Regions from separate parts of the Micromonospora sp. A3M-1-15 genome, predicted to be linked through region 2. Evidence: predicted binding sites of a transcription regulator. Region 2 holds the regulator's gene; the other holds the start of a gene.
What was found. Region 2 encodes HrcA, which represses chaperone genes, less so after heat shock. Its sites were predicted from a motif close to GGTTNGCACNCTCNNNNNGAGNGTGCNAACC; they were not measured.

Region 1 (5,365 bases), on a different contig from region 2:
TGTTCGCGCGGCTGATCCAGGCGGCGCTCTCCTGGGTGGAGGGCGCCTGGCTGGTGGGGCCTGCTGCCGCCGGCGGCGGCGCTGTGGTGGCCGGGTCTGCCGGTGCGTTTCGGGTGCGATTGACGGACATGACATCCCCTTGGGGTAGGGCCGGTGTGGCTGGCACCTCAGGAGTGGGATGTCGTCGATTCCGGGATATCTCGATCGTACGCTTGTTCGGCCTGGCGCGCTTGGTGCTCTTGGGGGTCGTTGCGTTCCCCCATTGGCGGCCGCGTTGAACGTGGCTGCGCTGCAACCAACCCGGTTCCATGCGCAGACGGGAGTCCGCAGCGGCGCTCAGTGAACGTTGGCCGATCGCATGTCCACGATGACCGGCACGCCGCTCGCCGAACCTCCGCTGCCCGCGGCGCAGGCGGGCAGCGCCGCCATCTCCGCCTGCGCTTGGCTTGTGGGGTTCAGGTCCGTGACACCCATCACCCACGCCTTGCGGCGGGAGTGCCCGACGTCGAAGAACTCGGCCACGATCGTGCCTCGGTCGGCGATCAGGTCGAAGGCCACCTCGCGTTGCCAACGGTACGACGAGGCCCGATCTTGAAAGTCCTCCGTCGACATCCGCCCGTAGAACGCGAACCTCAGTCCACCACCGACGGTGGTTGCGCCGAGGCGAGTCGCTGTCGCACGCTTCTGTTTGCGATCAGGCCAGCCGCACCAAATAAGGCGGCATAACCTGTTAAACACATGCAGTTGAGAATCAATCTCAAGATTTATTCGAATATGCACCAAATCGGCTGGCGTGCTGACAGTCGGAGGGTCATGGTTGGCCTATGACACAGACTGTCCGGAGGAGCGACAAGGACCTGCAGACCAACGTAACCGACGAACTGTTGTTTGATTCCAGCATCGACGCCGCGCATCTCGTGGTACTGGCGAACGGCGGCGTGGTGACACTTTCCGGCGACGTGGGCAGCCTGCCCGAGCGGTATACGGCGAGACGGGCGGCCATGCGAGTAGCCGGCGTCCAGGCCGTCACCGACGAGATCGTGGTCCGCGACCCGGGCGTGTCCGGGGCCAAGGACAGCGACATCGCCGAGGCGGCGAACCAGATGCTCAACTGGGCGGTCGACGTACCCTCCGACACGGTCAAGGCAGGGGTCCGCGATCACGTGGTCACCCTGTCCGGCACCGTCAACTGGCAGCACCAGCGGGAGGCCGCGGCACGCGCGGTCATGTACCTCAAGGGCGTCACCGCGGTCGCCAACACCATCAGGCTGATCGCGGCCACTCCAGCGTCCGACGATCTGAGAGCCGCGATCGACGGGGCGATCCTGCGCAACGCCCAGCTCGACTCCCACCAGATCAAGGCTGATGTCAACGGCGCGGAGGTGACGCTGCGCGGGTCCGTGCGATCGTGGGCCGAACGCCGTCAGGCCGAGAACGTGTCGTGGTCAGGTTCCGGCGTGACCAGCGTCAAGAATCATCTCACCGTCACCGCCTGATTCCAGATCCACCCGCCGTCCCTGACGGCACGACAGCTCAATCCCTTGACGGGGCCGGCCAGTGCGGCACGCAGCCGCACTGGCCGGCTCCGGTCTGTGACAGCCCCGAATGTCGTCGCTGGCCGGCAAGCCGACGCCGGGCGTCTATGGCTTGTCGGCGATGAGCACCTCGGTGGTCAGGAACAATGCGGCGATCGACGCGGCGTTCTGCAGCGCGGAACGGGTCACCTTGGCCGGTTCGACGATACCCGCTTTGATCATGTCGACGTACTCGCCGGTGGCAGCATCGAGGCCGTGGCCGGCGGGAAGTGAGTTGACCTTCTCTGCCACCACGCCGCCCTCAAGGCCGGCGTTGCTGGCGATCTGCTTGAGCGGCGCGGTCAACGCGACCCGCACGATGATCGCGCCGGTGGCCTCGTCACCGGCAAGGTCGAGCTTGTCGAACGCCGTGACCGCGGCGTTGGCCAAGGCCACGCCGCCGCCGGGGAGCAGGCCCTCTTCGATGGCGGCCTTGGCGTTGCGGACGGCGTCCTCGATGCGGTGCTTGCGCTCCTTGAGCTCCACCTCGGTGGCCGCGCCGACCTTGATCACCGCGATGCCGCCGGCCAGCTTGGCCAGCCGCTCCTGCAGCTTCTCCCGGTCGTAGTCGGAGTCACTGTTGTCGATCTCGGCGCGGAGCTGGGCGACCCGGCCGGCGATCTGCTCCCCGTCACCGGCACCGTCGACGATGGTGGTCTCGTCCAAGGTGGCGACCACCTTGCGGGCCCGGCCGAGCATGTCGAGGGTGACGTTTTCCAGCGTGAGACCTACGGTGTCGCTGACGACCTGACCATTGGTGAGGACGGCAAGGTCGGCCAGCATGGCCTTGCGGCGGTCACCGAAGCCGGGTGCCTTGACGGCCAGCGACGTGAAGGTGCCACGGACCTTGTTGACGATCAGGGTTGCGAGAGCCTCGGCCTCGACGTCCTCGGCGACGATGGCCAGCGGCTTGCCCGCCTGCATGACCTTCTCCAGGATCGGGAGCAGGTCGGTCAGGTTCGAGATCTTGTTCTCGACGATGAGGAGGTACGGGTCGTCGAGAACGGCTTCCATCCGTTCCGTGTCGGTGACGAAGTAGGGCGAGATGTAGCCCTTGTCGAAGCGCATGCCCTCGGTGAGCTCCAGCTCCAGGCCGAAGGTGTTGCTCTCCTCGACGGTGATGACGCCTTCCTTGCCGACCTTGTCCATCGCCTCGGCGATGAGTTCACCGACGCTTGCGTCGGCGGCGGAGATGGACGCGGTGGCCGCGATCTGCGCTCTGGTCTCGACGTCCTGGGCCTGGTTACGTAACGCCTCGGTCACCGCGGCCACGGCCTGCTCGATGCCGCGCTTGAGCGCGATCGGGTTCGCGCCCGCGGCGACGTTGCGCAGCCCCTCCCGTACCAGGGCCTGGGCCAGGACGGTCGCCGTCGTGGTGCCGTCGCCGGCCACGTCGTCGGTTTTCTTGGCGACTTCCTTGACCAGCTCGGCACCGAGCTTCTCGTACGGGTCGTCGAGCTCGATCTTCTTGGCGATGCTGACACCGTCGTTGGTGATGGTCGGCGCGCCCCAGCTGCTGGCCAGCACGACGTTGCGGCCCTTGGGGCCCAGCGTCACCTTCACCGTGTCGGCGAGGATGTTCATGCCACGTTCGAGGCCGCGACGGGCGTCTTCACCGAATGCGATCAACTTGGCCATCTGCGTCGTCCTCTACTCGTCGTGCTGACATGCAGCACTGATCGGACCGACCTGCGATGACGTACGCGCACGCCCCACCAGAGGGCTCATCCCAATCGGCTAGCACTCGCACAGGGCGAGTGCTAACTATGGTTTAGCACTCACCACCTGAGAGTGCAAGGAACACGAAGATCAACCTCCGTGGTCGCACCCCAACACCCGGTCGACCACTGCGAGACGATGCGGGGCGTCGCCGTCTCGGCCGCCATCGACGAGACATACCCCGATCTGCCCTGACTTGGGCGCCCAGACAGGGGTGATCCCGAACGCCAACCGGGTAGATCTGCCGGCCGGGGGAGCAGATTGGGAGCAGCAGGTTGCACTGAACGGCCCGCAACTGCACTCAACAGCGTTGAACTGCTCTGAACGGCACTGGTCCCGACCTGCGGTTCCACGTTTTGGCTGGTCAGAGGCGGTGCAGCGTTCCGGTTTCACACGAAGTGCTCAGCGGTTTTGCGCAGCAGTCGACAGCACTCTATGTCGCCTGGTAGGGGAGTGTGCGCAGGTGGCGGCGGTAAGGAACCACTGGATGGGCTCGCCTTGCAGGTGGGAGCAGATTGGGTGCAAGTTGGCGAAGTGGTCACCGCGCCCGAAGTGCACGCCGACCCGGATGGGGACGAGGGCTTTGACCTGCGGTGATGCGGTCGAGCGGTGCGGCGAGACCTCCCAGAGAAGACCGAAGTGGTCAGGGTTCGCTGCTCCCGCCTGGCTGGTGCCGGCTGTCGACCTGAGGCCTGTCGACGCTGATCACGAGGACCATGCCGCATCGATGTACGGCTTTGGTTGCCGTTGTGGTGGCGTCGGTATGGATCCCGTGAGCTGAGATCCGAATCCCACCGGCAAACCTTTGACCAGGGCTTCCTGAACGGTGACCACTTCGGCGGATCCGAAGGCGTCTGCCATGCTGGCTCCGAGTGTCAGGCGGGCGACGGCCTCCGCTCACTGCTGATGGGCGGTCGGTGCGCCGAGGAGATTATGCCGGTCGGTCCACAGACATTGTCTGGATGGAGCTGCGTCCTGAACTCTGCCCGCCGGTGGCCCCGGAGCAACGCATCGCCGACCTATCTACCGCCAAAGCGACCATCGCAAAGCTGCTGGAGCGCGGCGAGTCGGCCGACTCGGCAATCGCCGCGTTCAACGCCGGCACCGGCCACGCCTACACCGCCTACGACTTCCGCATCTATGGAAGTCTCGTAACGTCGGGGACTTTGCGATCGAGGCACCCGACCCGCTTCGCTGAAGGTCGAGAACGTCACCCCCGACGAGCTGATTGAGATCGTCCGCCGGATACAGCGCGCCGACGACGGCACCGACTACTACGTTCGCCTGCTGCACAGCCACGTCCTGCACCCACGAGTCAGCAGTCTGATCTTCTTTCCACCATCGGAGCTGGCCGATGCGTCCCCGGCGGACATCGTCGACGCCACCTTGAGCTATCGACCCATCGCGTTGTGACAACGCCACTTGCCGTCTCGATGGCTTGTCCTCGGCGAGCCGGCGTGCACTCGTGCCGCCGACCCATGGCCGCCGTCTTGGCCATCGGTCTCGCTGAGGGACAAGACGCTCGTGCTGCACCTTGGAAAGCGCGGCGAAGCGGCGAAGTAGAGCGCTAGGTGCCGGGGGCGCTACGGCCGCCCCGCCGGGGATCGGGAAGCACGTGGGGAGCAGCCAGGTAAGTGGCTGCAGCGTCTTGCGCGGGGCGGGAGTGGTCAGCATGCGGTGTGACGAAAGACCGGGACCGCCCCTGAGCGGTTCGCCGTCGGGGTCGTCACGGGCCGCCCGCGCCCTCTCAGCGCCTGGCCTCCGCTGGATGTCGCACGACGGACGGGGAGCTTGGCGTTGCCTCCGGGTGGCATATGCTGCGCCGGCACGACGGGGAGGGTGACATGCGACGGTGGCGGGTACGGGTGGCGGTGGCCGCCCTGGCCGGGACGGCGACGGCGATGGCGGGGTGCGGAGCGCCGGCCGGGTTGGACGGCGACCTGACCGACGACTGGCGGCCCGCCGCGGCGGCCGTGCAGTTCACCCCGAGGGTGGGCGACTGCCACGTGATTCCCGGCCCGTCGAGTTACCTGACCAGCTACCAGCCGGTCGACTGCACGCGGCAGCACCTG
Region 2 (5,365 bases):
CCGGCCAGCAGCTCGGTCATCAGCGGGGTGGAGAGCGCGTTGCGGTTGTGCGGGCTGTCCAGGGTGAGGGTGGTCACCCCACGGGCCGTGGCGACCCGCACGAGAGCGTCCGGAGAGGTCATGCCGGGCACACTAGTGGCCATGCCCGGCGTCCTTCCAGAAGGCGAACCCGTCCCGCGCGACGGGGCGCTGCCCGCTGCCGCCCGCCGCTCCGTCGGCGCGCGCGGCTTCGGGGTCTACGTGCACGTCCCGTTCTGCGCCAGCCGGTGCGGCTACTGCGACTTCAACACCTACACGGCGGCCGAGCTGGGCGGTGGCGCGAGCCGGGAGACGTACGCCGACACGGTGCTGGCCGAGCTGGCCCTCGCCGGCCGGGTGCTGGGCGACACCCCGCCGCCCCGGGTGGACACCGTCTTCGTGGGCGGCGGCACGCCCACCCTGCTCCCCGCCGACGACCTGGCCCGGATCCTCGACGGCATCGACCGCACCTGGGGGCTGGCCGGCGACGCCGAGGTGACCACCGAGGCCAACCCCGAGACGGTCAGCCCGGAGTCGCTCAAGACCCTGCGGGCCGCCGGCTACACCCGGATCTCGCTGGGCATGCAGTCCGCGGCGCCCGGGGTGCTGGCGATCCTCGACCGGCAGCACAGCGCCGGCCGGGCCACCGCCGCCGCCCTGGAGGCCCGGGACGCCGGGTTCGACCACGTGAACCTGGACCTGATCTACGGCACGCCGGGGGAGAGCGCCGAGGACTTCGCCGCCTCGCTGGACCAGGTGGTCGCGGCGGGGGTGGACCACGTCAGCGCGTACGCCCTCATCGTGGAGGACGGCACCCGGCTGGCCGCCCGGATGCGCCGCGGCGAGCTGCCGTACCCCAGTGACGACGTGGCGGCGGACCGCTACCTGGCCGCGGAGGCCGCCCTCGGCGCGGCCGGCTTCTCCTGGTACGAGGTCTCCAACTGGGCCCGCTCCGAGGCGGCCCGGTGCCGGCACAACCTGCTCTACTGGACGGGCGCCGACTGGTGGGGCCTCGGCCCGGGGGCGCACAGCCACGTCGGCGGGGTGCGCTGGTGGAACGTCAAGCACCCGACGGCGTACGCCCAGCGGCTGGCCGCCGGGGAGTCGCCCGGTCTGGCCCGGGAGCTGCTCACGCCGGACGAGGCGCACATGGAGGACGTGATGCTGCGGCTGCGGCTCGCCACCGGGCTGCCCCTGTCGGGGCTCGACGAGGCGGGCCGGGCGGGCGCCGAGCGGGCCCGGGCCGACGGCCTGCTGGACGCCGAGGCCTACGCGAGCGGCCGGGCGGTGCTCACCCTGCGCGGCCGGCTGCTCGCCGACGCGGTCGTGCGCGACCTGCTGCCCTGAGCGTGTGACGCGCCGGTCCCGGCCGGCCCGTGGGCCGGCCGGGTCGGTCACTTCACGAACGTGTAGGTCATCGGGTAGCGGTAGAGGACGCCCTCGGTGGCCTTCACGCCGCCGATGATGCCGAAGATGATCGGGATCAGGGCGACGATGATCGGGATGAAGAAGAGCAGGCCGCAGGTGACCACGGCCAGCACGAAGCTGATCAGCGTCGCGATGACCCAGGTGATCTGGAAGTTCAGCGCGGCGACCGCGTGCGCGCGCACGGTCGGGGACTGCTGGCCCTTGACCGAGAACGCGATGAGCGGCGCCACCCAGCCGAGCAGGCTGCCGCCGACCACGACACCGACCGGGCCGCCGAAGTGCGCGATGAGGGACCAGGTCTTGTCGTCGTTGTTGGCGTAGCCGGCCGGCGCGCCGTACGCGCCGCCGCCCGGGTAGCCGGCGCCCGGCGCGCCGTAGCCGCCCGGCGGGGGGTAGCCACCCGGCGGCGGGTAGCCGCCCGGGGGTGGGTAACCGCCCGACGGCGGCTGGCCGCCGGGAGGCGGCGGATAGCCACCGGGCGGGGGATAGCCGCCCCCGGCCGGGGCCCCGGACAGTGGTGCGGTGGGGGGCTCGTCCGCCGACGAGCCGTACGGTGCCGACGGCGGGGTCGCCTCCGGCGGCGGGGCGCCGGAGTCCCCCGCTCCGGGAGGGCGAGGAGGTTCAGTCATGGTCGTCACGGTAGGTCCCGGTGGCAAGGGCGCACCAGAGCGGGATCGCCCGGGATGTCCGGCTGTTCGGCCCTGGCGGGCCGGATGTGCGGCGGGCCGCACCGGAGGTGCGTCGCCGATCATCGCGCCGGCGGGCACGCCGACGTAGACTGGCACTCGCTACAGTCGAGTGCCAGACGCCCGGCGGACGCCCCGCGCCGGTGCGACGAGGTGCGTCAGGAGGTGGGGAGATGGGTCTCGACGACCGCAAGCTCGCCGTGCTGCGCGCGATCGTCGAGGACTACGTCGCCACGCAGGAGCCGGTCGGCAGCAAGGCCCTCGTCGAGCGCCACCAGCTGGGTGTCTCCCCGGCGACCGTGCGCAACGACATGGCGGTGCTGGAGGAGGAGGGCTACATCCGGCAGCCGCACACCAGCGCCGGCCGGGTGCCCACCGACCGCGGCTACCGGCTCTTCGTCGACCGGCTCTCCCGGGTCAAGCCGCTCAGCCCGGCCGAGCGCCGGGCCATCGAGCGCTTCCTGGTCGGCGCCGTCGACCTGGACGACGTGGTGCACCGCACCGTCCGGCTGCTCGCCCAGCTCACCCGGCAGGTCGCCGTGGTGCAGTACCCGAGCCTCGCCCGCTCCAAGGTGCGCCACCTGGAGCTGGTGCCGATCTCCACCACCCGGCTGATGGTCGTGATGATCGCCGACACCGGCCGGGTCGAGCAGCGGCTGGTCGAGATGCCCGGGCCGATCCCGGCCGAGGACGTCACCGACCTGCGCCGCCTGGTCAACGAGAAGCTCGTCGGCAGTCGGCTGTCCGACACCCCGCCGCTGGTGCAGGCCCTGGTCGACGAGTCCACGCCGCAGCTGCGCCCGGCCATGGCCACGCTCTCCACCGTGCTGCTGGAGACCCTGGTCGAGCGGCACGAGGAGCGCATCGCCCTGGCCGGCACGGCCAACCTCACCCGGGGCGGCCTGCTCGACTTCCAGGGCTCGCTGCGGCCGATCCTCGAGGCGCTCGAGGAGGAGGTCGTGCTGCTCAAGCTGATCGGCGAGGCCGAGCCGAGCACCACCCGGGTGCTCATCGGCGACGAGAACGAGATCGACAACCTGCGGGCCGCCTCGGTGGTCAGCACCGGGTACGGCCCGGGCAGCACCATCGTGGGTGGCCTCGGCGTGCTCGGCCCGACCCGGATGGACTACCCCGGCACCATCGCCACGGTGAGGGCCGTGGCACGCTACGTGGGCGAACTGCTGGCCCAGAACTGACCAGTCACGGCCGACGGCCGGCTCCGGCCGACGACCGGCGCAACGCGAGACGAACATGAGGACACCGAACGCAGTGGCCAGGGACTACTACGGCATTCTCGGCGTGAGCCGGGACGCCTCCGACGACGAGATCAAGCGCGCCTACCGCAAGCTGGCGCGGCAGTTCCACCCGGACGTCAATCCGGACCCGGAGGCACAGGAGAAGTTCAAGGACATCAACGCCGCGTACGAGGTCCTCTCGGACGATCGGAAACGGCAGATCGTCGACCTGGGCGGCGACCCGCTCGCCCCGGGCGGCGGGGGCGCGGGCCCGGGTGGTCCGGGCGGCGCCGGCCCGTTCGTCGGCTTCCAGGACATCATGGACGCCTTCTTCGGCGGGGCGGCCGGCGGCAGCCGGGGCCCGCGGCCGCGTACCCGGCCGGGCGCCGACGCGATACTGCGGCTGGAGCTGGACCTGAACGAGACGGCGTTCGGCGTCGAGGCGCCGATCACCGTGGACACCGCGGTGCTCTGCACCACCTGCTCCGGCGCCGGCACCGCGGCCGGCACCCACCTGGCCACCTGCGAGGCGTGCGGCGGCCGGGGCGAGGTGCAGTCGGTGCAGCGGACCTTCCTCGGCCAGGTGGTCTCCGCCCGGCCGTGCACGGTCTGCCAGGGCTACGGCACCACCATCCCGCACCCCTGCCCGACCTGCGCGGGCGACGGCCGGGTGCGCACCCGCCGGTCGCTCACCGTCAAGATCCCGGCGGGCGTCGAGGACGGCATGCGGATCCGGCTGGCCCAGCAGGGCGAGGTGGGCCCGGGCGGCGGCACCGCCGGCGACCTCTACGTGGAGATCCACGAGCGGCCCCACGACGTCTACTCGCGCAAGGGCGACGACCTGCACTGCCGGGTCACCGTGCCGATGACCGCCGCCGCGCTCGGCACCCGGCTGACCATCAAGACGCTCGACAGCGAGGAGACCGTCGACGTCAAGGCGGGCACCCAGCCGGGCAGCACGCTGCGCCTGCGCGCCCGGGGCGTACCGCACCTGCGCGGCACCGGCCGGGGCGACCTCTACGTCCACCTCGACGTGCGGACCCCGACCAAGCTCGACGCCGACCAGGAGCGGATGCTGCGGGACTTCGCGAAGACCCGCGGCGAGGAGGTCGCCGAGCTGAGCAAGCAGGGCGGCTTCTTCTCGCGGATGCGCGACGCCTTCAACGGGCACGCCTGAGGTGTCGGCGCCGCTGTTCCTGGTCGAGGCGCTGCCCACCGGTGACACGCTGACGCTGGACGGCCCCGAGGGGCACCACGCGGCCACCGTGCAACGGCTGCGCGTCGGCGAGGAACTGCTGCTCGCCGACGGGCGGGGCGGCACGGCCGCCGCCGTGGTCAGCGCCGTGGGCCGGGGCACCCTCGACCTCCGGGTCACCTCCCGGGGGTACGTCGACGCGTCCGTCCCGCGGCTCGTCGTGGTGCAGGGCATCGCCAAGGGCGACCGGGGCGAGCTGGCCGTGCAGGCGATGACCGAGGTCGGGGTGGACGAGATCGTCCCCTGGGCGGCGTCCCGGTCGGTGACCCAGTGGCGCGGGGACCGGGGCGTACGGGCCCGGGAGAAGTGGGCGGCCACCGCCCGGGAGGCGGCCAAGCAGGCCCGCCGCCCGTGGCTGCCGGTGGTGGCCGGCACGCCCGACGAGTCCACCACCACGGTGACCCGCCGGATCGCCGGGGCGGCCGCCGCGTTCGTCCTGCACGAGGAGGCCGAGGAGCGGCTGACCACGGTCGGGCTGCCCGACGCCGGCGAGATCGTCCTGGTGGTCGGCCCCGAGGGCGGCATCGCCCCCACCGAGCTGACGGCCTTCGAGGAGGCCGGCGCCCGCCCGGTCCGCCTGGGCCCGTCGGTGCTTCGCACGTCGACAGCCGGCGTGGCCGCCCTCACCGTGCTGTCCACCCGCCTGCACCGCTGGTGACCGGCCCACCCGCTGCGGGTGGGCACGTCAGGTGCGGAGGTAGGAGGCACCGTTCAGGTCGACGATGGTGCCGGAGGCCCACTCG

Region 1: the regulator HrcA is predicted to act here: its motif matches at 3,310-3,340, upstream of groL (chaperonin GroEL).

Annotation. Positions count from the first base shown of each region.
Region 1 covers NZ_JANAVK010000003.1:812,059-817,423, reverse strand. The annotation lists gene NLX85_RS18965 (hypothetical protein) at 337-558, opposite strand; gene NLX85_RS18960 (BON domain-containing protein) at 825-1,496, shown strand; gene groL (chaperonin GroEL) at 1,641-3,212, opposite strand; gene NLX85_RS18950 (hypothetical protein) at 4,256-4,525, shown strand; gene NLX85_RS33730 (bacteriocin immunity protein) at 4,488-4,706, shown strand; gene NLX85_RS18945 (septum formation family protein) at 5,138-5,365, shown strand, end outside.
Region 2 covers NZ_JANAVK010000004.1:68,891-74,255, forward strand. The annotation lists gene NLX85_RS20740 (enoyl-CoA hydratase-related protein) at 1-122, opposite strand, end outside; gene hemW (radical SAM family heme chaperone HemW) at 142-1,365, shown strand; gene NLX85_RS20750 (DUF4870 domain-containing protein) at 1,413-2,075, opposite strand; gene hrcA (heat-inducible transcriptional repressor HrcA) at 2,306-3,328, shown strand; gene dnaJ (molecular chaperone DnaJ) at 3,402-4,544, shown strand; gene NLX85_RS20765 (16S rRNA (uracil(1498)-N(3))-methyltransferase) at 4,546-5,280, shown strand; gene NLX85_RS20770 (SDR family oxidoreductase) at 5,308-5,365, opposite strand, start outside.